Regions from separate parts of the Duganella sp. S19_KUP01_CR8 genome, predicted to be linked through region 2. Evidence: predicted binding sites of a transcription regulator. Region 2 holds the regulator's gene; the other holds the start of a gene.
What was found. The regulator LexA, encoded in region 2, represses DNA repair genes until DNA is damaged. The targets are predictions, from matches to a motif close to ACTGTATNNNNATACAGT.
Positions count from the first base shown of each region.

Region 1: V6M89_RS06815 (PA0069 family radical SAM protein) is a predicted target of LexA. The motif match lies at 2,210-2,227, and genes of this name have one in related genera.

Region 1 covers NZ_JAQQPR010000005.1:114,983-119,915, reverse strand. The annotation lists gene V6M89_RS06825 (TetR family transcriptional regulator) at 1-271, opposite strand, end outside; gene V6M89_RS06820 (O-methyltransferase) at 351-1,019, shown strand; gene V6M89_RS06815 (PA0069 family radical SAM protein) at 1,026-2,150, opposite strand; gene V6M89_RS06810 (DUF2760 domain-containing protein) at 2,427-3,008, shown strand; gene V6M89_RS06805 (Hsp70 family protein) at 3,005-4,858, shown strand; gene V6M89_RS06800 (Hsp70 family protein) at 4,861-4,933, shown strand, end outside.
Region 2 covers NZ_JAQQPR010000012.1:149,497-154,429, forward strand. The annotation lists gene V6M89_RS14180 (replicative DNA helicase) at 1-732, opposite strand, end outside; gene rplI (50S ribosomal protein L9) at 854-1,306, opposite strand; gene rpsR (30S ribosomal protein S18) at 1,341-1,631, opposite strand; gene priB (primosomal replication protein N) at 1,647-1,952, opposite strand; gene rpsF (30S ribosomal protein S6) at 1,971-2,357, opposite strand; gene lexA (transcriptional repressor LexA) at 2,648-3,286, shown strand; gene V6M89_RS14210 (hypothetical protein) at 3,291-3,785, opposite strand; gene V6M89_RS14215 (cystathionine gamma-synthase family protein) at 3,845-4,933, opposite strand, start outside.

The DNA.
Region 1 (4,933 bases), on a different contig from region 2:
CTTGCAGGATGTTGACCAGCATCTCGGTGGTTTCCCGCCACTCATCCGACTGCAGCCTGAACAGGATGGACGCCTTGTTCGGAAAGTACTGGTACACCGATCCCACGCTCACACCGGCACGCTCCGCCACCCGCGTGGTGGTGAAGCGGCGCACGCCCTCCTTCGCCAAAACCTGAATAGCCGCTTCAAGAATGGCCGAAACCAGGTCCGCCGAGCGTGCCTGCTTGGGCTTCCTGCGCGAGGAGATTGGGGCTTTTGCGGGGTCTGCCATGGGGGGAGCTTCCGAATGCGAATATGAAACATGAAGGATTCTTCATATTATATCCATTCTTCATTCGAAAGGAATCACCATGACAACCCTGACCAATAATCCCGTGGCCTCGCTGCTCGACCGCCTGTTTGACGAAGCCGACGCCGTGCAGATCGCCGCGATTCCGGCCGTCGCCGAATTGTCCAAGGACGAGCGCGACCGCCTGATGCGCAGCAAGACCGAATACCTCAACCTCTACCATCGGCTGAAGGATGTGCCGCTGCCCGTGTCGCGCCAGACCGGCGAGTTGCTGTACATGCTGACGCGCAGCTGCCGTGCCCGCAATATCGTCGAGTTCGGCACGTCGTTCGGTATCTCGACCTTGTACCTGGCAGCCGCGCTGCGCGACAACGGCGGCGGCCATCTGATCACCAGCGAGTTCGAACCGACCAAGGTGGCGCGGGCCCGCGACCATCTGGAGCAAGGCGGCGTGCTCGACTTGGTGGACATCCGCGCCGGCGATGCGCTGGAAACGCTCGCCAGCGATCTGCCGGAACAGGTCGACCTGCTGCTGCTCGACGGCGCCAAGGCGCTGTATCCCGAGATCCTCGGCCTGGTGCGGAGCCGGCTGCGGCCGGGTGCGCTCGTCATCGCGGACAACGCCGACATGAATCCGGACTATGTGGCGCTGGTGCGTTCGCCTGAATCTGGCTTCATGTCGCTGCCGTTTGCGGAAGATGTTGAACTTTCCGTCTACACCGGCGTGTAGGCCTCCTCAAAATAAGTCCAGCTGACCGGCGTCGGCCGTCGCCTTGGCGCGCGCGCCCAGCGGCGGCACCACCAGCGGACGGGTGAACTGCGACGCGTCCATGTTGTGAAAGCGGCTGCCGCGTCCGGTCAGGCCGAGACGTTCGGTGGCGATCTTGAAGCGCTGGCGTATCAGCTCGGCCCACACGCCCTCGCCTTTCATGCGGGCGCCGAAGTTGCTGTCGTAGTCTTTGCCGCCGCGCATTTCACGCACGCGGTTCATCACGCGCTGGGCCCGCTCCGGGAAGTGCGCTTGCAGCCACTGGTGGAACAGCGGCGCCACTTCCCACGGCAGGCGCAGCACCGTGTAGTGGGCGCTGACGGCGCCTGCCTCCTTCACCGCTTCCAGGATGCGCTCCAGATCGGGCTCGGTGACGAAGGGGATGATGGGCGCGACACTGACCGCGACCGGGATGCCGGCGGCGGTCAGCGTGCGGATCGTGCGCAGGCGACGGGCGGGCGCGGCGGCGCGCGGCTCCAGCGTGCGCGCGATGGCAGGATCCAGCGTGGTCAGCGTGATGGCGACGCCGGCCTGCTGCCGGGCCGCCATCGCCGACAGGATGTCGATATCGCGCTCGATCAGCGAGGACTTGGTGATCAGGCCAACCGGGTGCTGGCATTCCTGCAGCACCTCCAACACGCGGCGGGTGAGCTTGCGTTCACGCTCGCAGGGCTGGTAGGCGTCCGTATTGACACCGAGCGCGATCGAGGACGGCTCGTAGCTGGCCTTGGCCAACTCGCGCCGCAGCACTTCCGGCGCGTTGACCTTGGCGAAGATCTTGCTCTCGAAGTCCATGCCGGGCGACAGGCCGAGATAGCTGTGCGTGGGCCGCGCGAAGCAATAAATGCAGCCGTGCTCGCAGCCCCGGTAGGGATTGAGCGAGACGCTGAACGGCAAATCCGGCGAAGCATTGCGGCTGAGGATGGATTTGCAGAGCTCGTCCGTGACTTGCGTCTTCCAGGGCGGGGCTTCCTCCTCTTCACGCTCCCAGCCGTCGTCATACGCCTCGCGCGCGTGGACCTCGAACCGCCCTTGCAGGTTCGACACCGCGCCACGGCCTTTTTGCGCCTTCAACGACGGCGGCGGCAGCATTACATGCTCCTGATTATTTTCATCGTGGTTTTCATCGTAAGACATCGCGGCACCAAACTACTGTATACATATACAGTATTCTAGGCGCTTAAAATGACGATATCAAGCGAAATATCAAAGGTGCATGCTTGCCTTCTTGGGAACCAAGTGATCAAGCTGGTATCATGCAGGGCTTCCGGGGGACGGAATTTCCCCGCGCCACGCGCGCCCCCAACCCACACCTCGCCAGGATGCCGCCGATGCGGCGCCCCGGCTCACCCGATACGAGCAAACAATATGAACAATTCGACTCAACCATTGCCGTCGTTTTTTAGCAGGATTTCCATCGCCATCGGCGCGTTTTTCCGCGCGCTGTCCGACGCCGAGTACGCAGCGCGCCTGATGCGCATCGACGACGCGCCGCAGCCGGCCGCCGCTCCTGTGGCAGCTCCGGCACCAGCCCCGGCGCCCGCGCCTGCGCCAACGCCGCTGCGCGTGGCCACGCCGGATGCCGCCTTGCAGCTTCTGAGCCTGTTCCAGCGCGAAGCGCGCCTGATCGACTTCACCCAGGAAAACCTGAGCGCCTACTCCGACGCCGACATCGGCGCCGCCGCGCGCGTGGTGCATGAAGGCTGCAGCAAAGTGCTGCGCGAGCACTTCACCATCGAAGCGGTACGCAGCGAGGCCGAAGGCAGCCGCGTGGTGCTGGAAGAAGGCTTCGACGCCAGCGCCGTGCGCCTGACCGGCAACGTGGTCGGCAGCGCGCCGTTCCGCGGCGCCTTGAGCCATCGCGGCTGGCGCGCCTCCAACGTGCGTCTGCCGAAACTGGCCGAAGCACACGATGCCGCCATCCTGGCGCCGGCGGAGGTGGAATTATGAGCGACCCACGCTACGCCATCGGCATCGACCTTGGCACCACGCACAGCGCGCTGTCCTATGTGGACCTGGGCGCCAGCGACGGCGAGAAAACCCAGCACGGCGTGCTGGCCATTCCGCAGCTGACCGCACCGGGCACGGTGGAAGAACTGCCGCTGCTGCCGTCCTTCCTTTACCTGCCGCACGCGGACGAATTGGCGCCGGGCGAATTGAGCCTGCCATGGCCGCAATCGCCGGAAGAACAAACCGCCGTCGCCGGCGAGATGGCGCGCAGCCGTGGCGCCACCACGCCTATCCGCCTGGTCTCCAGCGCCAAGAGCTGGTTGAGCCATCCGGGCGTCGACCGCCGCTCCGCCCTGCTGCCGAACGACGCGCCGGAAGAAGTGTCGCGCGTCTCGCCGCTGGAAGCATCGACCCGCTACCTGACGCACCTGCGCCAGGCGTGGGAGCAGGCCTACCCTGACGCGCCGTTCGGCGAACAGGCGGTGACGGTGACGATCCCCGCATCGTTCGACCCAGGCGCGCGCGAACTGACGGCCGACGCGGCACGCGCGGCCGGCTACACCAACCTGACCTTGCTTGAAGAGCCGCAAGCGGCCCTGTACAGCTGGATCCAGGGCAGCGAAGGCCGCTGGCGCAAGGAAGTCAAGCCGGGCGACATCATCCTGGTGGTGGACGTGGGCGGCGGCACCAGCGACTTTTCGCTGATCGCCGTGCTGGAACGCGACGGCGTGCTGGAACCGCACCGCATCGCGGTGGGCGACCACATTCTGCTCGGCGGCGACAATATGGACCTGGCGCTGGCGCATCTGGTGGCGCGCAAGCTGGCCGCCAACGGCACCCAGCTCGACGCCTGGCAAATGCGCGCGCTGACCTACGGCTGCCGCAGCGCCAAGGAAAAACTGCTGGCCGACGCCAGCGTCGATACCTGGCCTATCGTCGTGCCGAGCCGTGGCTCGAAGCTGATCGGCGGTTCGATCCGCACCGAACTGACGCGCGACGAAGTGACTACCTTCATCCTCGACGGTTTCTTCCCACAGGTGGAAGCGTCGGCCCGTCCGGCGGTGCGCACACGCGCAGGCCTGACGCAGCTTGGCCTGCCGTATGCGCAGGACGCCGGCATCACGCGCCATCTGGCCGCCTTCCTGGCGCGCCAGTTGGGTGCGACCAGCGAACTGGAAGGCTACGTCGGCAAGCAAAGCGCCGACGCGACCTTCCTGCATCCAACGGCGGTGCTGTTCAACGGCGGCGTGTTCAAGTCGGACCTGCTGTCGCAGCGCATCATGGACGCCATCAACGACTGGCTGTACCTGGAAGGCTCCGAGCCTGCGCGCATGCTGGGCGGCGCGGACCTGGACCTGGCGGTGGCGCGCGGCGCGGCCTACTACAGCTACGTGCGTCGCGGCAGCGGCGTGCGCATTCGCGGCGGTACGGCGCGTGCCTACTATGTGGCGATCGAATCGTCGATGCCTGCCATCCCCGGCATGGAACCTCCGATCCAGGCGCTGTGCGTGGCGCCGTTCGGCATGGAGGAAGGCAGCGAGATCGAACTGCCGAACCAGGAGTTCGGCCTGGTGGTCGGTGAGCCGGTGCAGTTCCGCTTCTTCGGTTCGTCGGTGCGCCGCCAGGACCAGATCGGCGACCTGCTGGACTTCTGGAGCGCCGATGAGCTGATCGAGTTGAACGAGATTCAGGCGACGCTGTCGCCGGAAGGCCGCCAGACCAGCGACGTGGTGCAGGTGCGCCTGCATGCGATGGCGACCGAGTCGGGCACCTTGGAACTGCAAGCGGTGGCCAACGACGGCCAGCGCTGGAAGGTGGAGTTCGACGTACGCGCGGGTGCCCAAGCCTGAGCATGAGTCAATACGTCGTCAGTATCGATCTCGGCACCACCAACACGGTGCTGGCTTATTCTGAGCCGGGCAGCG
Region 2 (4,933 bases):
CGGCAGGCCCTCTTCCACCGCGACGTTCTCGGCGATGTTCATCGAGAACGCGGTCTTGCCCATCGACGGGCGGCCGGCCACCACCACCATGTCGCCCGGCTGCAGGCCGGAGGTCATGCGGTCGAGGTCGATCCAGCCGGTCGGCACGCCGGTGATCTCGGAGCCGGACTCGCGCGAATACAGTTCGTCGATGCGCTCGACCACCTGGGTCAGCAGCGGCTGCACCGGGGTCCAGCCGGCGGCGCCGCGGGCGCCCTGCTCGGCGATGGCGAAGATCTTCGATTCGGCCTCGTCGAGCATCTGCTTGACTTCCTTGCCTTGCGGGCTGAAGGCCTGGCCGGAAATTTCGTCGGCGACCGTGATCAGCTGGCGCAGGATGGAACGATCGCGAACGATCTCGGCGTAACGGCGGATGTTGGCGGCCGATGGCGTGTTTTGCGCCATGGCGTTCAGGTAGGTCAGGCCGCCCACGTCTTCCGCCTTGCCCAGCTGGGTCAGGGTTTCAAACACCGTGATGACGTCGGCCGGCCTGGACGCGTTGATCATCTTGACGACTTGCTCGTAGATGATGCGGTGGTCGTAGCGGTAAAAGTCTTCCGGATGCATCATATCCGCAATGCGGTCGAACGCCGCATTATCGCGCAGCAGGCCGCCGATGACGGACTGTTCTGCTTCGATGGAATGCGGCGGGACGCGGAGTGAATCTACTTGCGGATCGGAGGGGGCGTTCATGGCGCGAATTATACCTGCTTGCTTGAGCCGTATTACAAATTTATGACGAGAAAAAAGCCGGGCAAGCCCGGCTTTTTCAATGTGTTGCTATACCGACCAGACGTCGCCGTCCGGTCGAATATCAGGCAGCTTCGCCTACGACAGCAACGGTCACTTCCACCACCACGTCGGTGTGCAGAGCAACGCTTACTGGGTGCTCGCCAACGGTCTTCAGAGGACCGGTAGGCATGCGCACAGCAGCTTTTTCAACAGCGAAACCAGCTTTGGTCAGCGCTTCAGCGATGTCGAAGTTGGTGACGGAGCCGAACAGACGGCCGTCAACACCAGCTTTTTGCGAAACGGTCACGGTCATGCCGTTCAGTTTCTCGCCTTGAGCTTGAGCGGCAGCCAGCTTTTCAGCAGCAGCTTTTTCCAGTTCAGCGCGCTTGACTTCGAATTCAGCAACGGCGGACGCGGTAGCGCGGCGGGCCATTTTTTGCGGAATCAGGAAGTTACGTGCGTAACCGTCTTTAACTTTAACGACTTCACCCAGGTTGCCCAGGTTGACGACTTTTTCTAACAGAATGATTTGCATAGTTCTTCTCCAGGATCTTATCTAGACGACGCGATTAAGCGTGGTGCAGATCGGTGTAAGGCAGCAGCGCGAGGTAGCGAGCGCGCTTGATTGCGGTGTCAACTTGACGCTGGTAGTGCGCCTTGGTACCGGTCAGACGTGCTGGCATGATTTTGCCGTTTTCCTGGACGAAGTCTTTCAGGGTGTCGACGTCTTTGTAGTCAACTTGTTCTACGTTTGCGGCGGTGAAGCGGCAGAATTTCTTACGCTTGAACAAAGGATTCTGTTGCTTGCGCTTTTCTTTCAGCTTGAGCTTGTTTTTGTCGAACTTTTTACCGAATGCCATTTTAGGCTCCTGTATCTAAATTGAGCTGTCTGGGACAGCACTAAAATCAATGATGTGAAACACCAGGCTTTTGCTATTGCGATTCTTCTTGTTCAGAAAACCGTTGAACTGATACATGCCTGCCAGTGGCGCCTGACTGAAGCGGCCTGAAATCTCGCCCGCGGCAACCGCGGAAATTTCAAACTCGCTCAATCGGGCGATGCCTGCCTCGGTCTGCTGGGATCGGTGCTGGAGTACAGCGTTCACGATCGGCATGCCGGCCGGGGTGTAGCGCAAGGCGTCCCGTTCGGCGATCAAGGCAATAAACTGGAGCTGGTTCAGCTCGGTTCCTGGCAACAATTAGGCCGCAGGAGCAGCAGCAACTGCTGGAGCTTCGGTGCGATGCGATTTCGCTGCATCTTCACGTTGTACCGACTTCATCATCGGCGAAGGAGCGGTTTCCGCTTTCTTCATCTTGACGGTCAGGTGACGCAGCACGGCATCATTGAATTTGAAGGCGGTTTCCAGCTCGACCAGGGTCTCGTTGTCGCATTCGATGTTCAGGCAGATGTAGTGTGCTTTAGCCAGTTTCTGGATCGAGTAAGCCATCTGACGACGACCCCAATCTTCAACACGGTGCACGGCGCCGCCGCGGGTGGTTACCGAGGCTTTGTAACGCTCGATCATGGCGGGCACTTGCTCGCTCTGGTCCGGGTGGACGATAAATACTATTTCATAGTGACGCATGCAAACTCCCTTAAGGACTGTGAATATAGCCCACCCTGGCGTCAAGACAGGTGTGGGAAGAGGTAAGCCCGCGACTATATCAGCTTTTCCGGCAAAAGACAATCCGGGGTCAAGTCTGACATTCGGACACGGCCTCGACCGTAGTGCGGTGCTACGGTCGAGGCCGTGTCCGAATGTCAGACTTGACCCCACCATGAATTTATTTCGCGCTAAGCAACAAATTCCCTTGCATTTCGCTTCACACTGTACAAAAATACAGACTGTCTATATACACAGGCCTAAAGCACTCTATGATCAAGCTCACCGCAAGACAGGAACAAATTCTCAATCTGATCAAGGATGCCATCGAGAACACCGGCTTCCCGCCGACCCGTGCCGAAATCGCCAATGAACTGGGCTTCAAATCCGCCAACGCGGCCGAGGAGCATCTGCAGGCGCTGGCGCGCAAGGGCGCGATCGAGATCGCCGCCGGCACCTCGCGCGGCATCCGCCTGCTGGGCGTGCACGCCGAACCGGCCGCCTCCAAGGTGCCGGTGTCGCTGATGATGTCGCTGCCGCTGATCGGCCGCGTGGCCGCCGGCTCGCCCATCCTGGCGCAGGAAAACCTGGAGACCAGCTACAGCGTCGATCCGGCCATGTTCTCCTCCAAGCCGGACTATCTGCTGAAGGTGCGCGGCGAATCGATGCGCGACGCCGGCATCATGGACGGCGACCTGCTGGCAGTGAAAAAGGTGGACAGCGCCAAGAACGGCCAGATCGTCGTGGCCCGCATCGGCAACGACGTCACCGTCAAGCGTTATCGCAAGACCGGCTCCCTGGTCGAGCTGCTGCCGGAAAACCCGGATTTCAAGATCATCAAGGTCGATCCTGAAGCCGACGAGTTCGCGCTGGAAGGCCTGGCGGTCGGCCTGATGCGCAGCTGGCACTAAACGCCTAGCGCTTGCCGGCCGTCTCCGGCAGGTGCGACAGGTCGCGCGCGCTCAAGGCGATGTCGCCGCGCCGGCCTTCCCACGCGGCCTGCGCCAGCGTGACCGCGTCCGCCTGGCGCTTGGCATCGTCCGCCACCCGTACGAACACCTCGCTCATCAAGGTCTGGGCGGCATCCATTTCATCATCGCTCATCAGGTCGGCCAGGTCGGGAGGAATGCTCTTGCCTACCGGGAGCGCGGCATTGTAATTCGCAAGGAACTGGTCGTAGCAGCTGCGCCACGCGGCCAGCGCCTGCGTCACAGCAGGGCCGCCAGCCAGAGCCGGACGCATCGGGATGTTGGGAGGCTGGCAGTTGAAACGCGCCAGCGAAATATCGGCGCCGTCGTAGCGGCTGGTGTAGTACTCGATCTCGGCCTGGCGGGCCAGGCGGCGCGCCTGCTCGTCGGCGAAGGCGTTACTCGACAGCACGGTCAAGGCGAATACCCATGCTGCTCTCATAACGCCTCCTCCCGCTTAGCAAAATTGAAAGCTTAGATTATCACAACTCGGCGCGACGCTCAGCAAGCTTCCAGTGCGCAGGTGAAATCGTCCAGCAGATCGTCGGCATCCTCGATACCGACCGACACCCGTATCAGCGACTCGGCGATGCCCATCGACGCCCGGCGTTCCGCGCCCATCTCGAAGAAGATGGTGTGCGCCACCGGGATGATCAGCGTGCGCGTGTCGCCCAGGTTGGAGGCCGGAATCGCCAACTTCAAGCGGTTCAGGAAGTCGAAGCAGTCGATGCCGTCCTTCAGCTCAAAGCTCAGCAGCGAGCCGAAGCTGCGGAACAGTTCGCTGGAGATGGCGTGCTGCGGGTGCGACGCCAATCCTGGGTAGTGGACGGCGGCCACGCGCTCGTCCGCCTCCAGCAGCCTGGCCAGCGCCAGCGCATTGGCGCTGGTGCGTTCCATGCGCAGCGCCAGCGTCTCGGCGCCGACGGCGATGTGGTGGGCCGCTTCCGGCGCCAGCGACGAGCCGAAGTCGCGCAAGCCCTTGGCGCGGATCTGCGCCAGCCCCCATTGCAGCGGCGCGGCCTTCTTGTAGTTCTCGTAGATGTTCGGGAAGCGGGTCCAGTCGTAGGCGCCGGTATCGGTCAGGCTGCCGCCCAGCGCGTTGCCGTGGCCGCCGATCGACTTGGTCAGCGCGTTGACCACCAGGCCGGCGCCGACCGACTTCGGACGGAACAGGTAAGGCGTGGTCATCGTGTTGTCGACGATGTAGAGGATGCCGCGCTGCTGGCACAGCTCGCCGATGCGCTTCAGGTCCGCCACTTGCGTGCGCGGGTTGGCGATGGTCTCGACGAACACCACGCGGGTCTGGTCGGTGATGGCGGCGGCGACGTTGGCGACATCGGTGGCGTCGACAAACGACACCGCCACGCCCTGCGCCATGGTGGTCTGCCACAGGCTGTTGGTGTTACCGAACAGGAAAGACGACGACACCACATGGTCGCCGGCGCGCAGCAGCGACTGGAACACGGCGCCGATCGCGCCCATGCCGGTGGCGAAGCAGATCGTGCCGACGCCCTGCTCCATCTGGTTGACCTTGTCCTCCAGCGCGGAGATGGTCGGGTTGCCCTGGCGGCCGTAGCGGAAGCCCGGTTC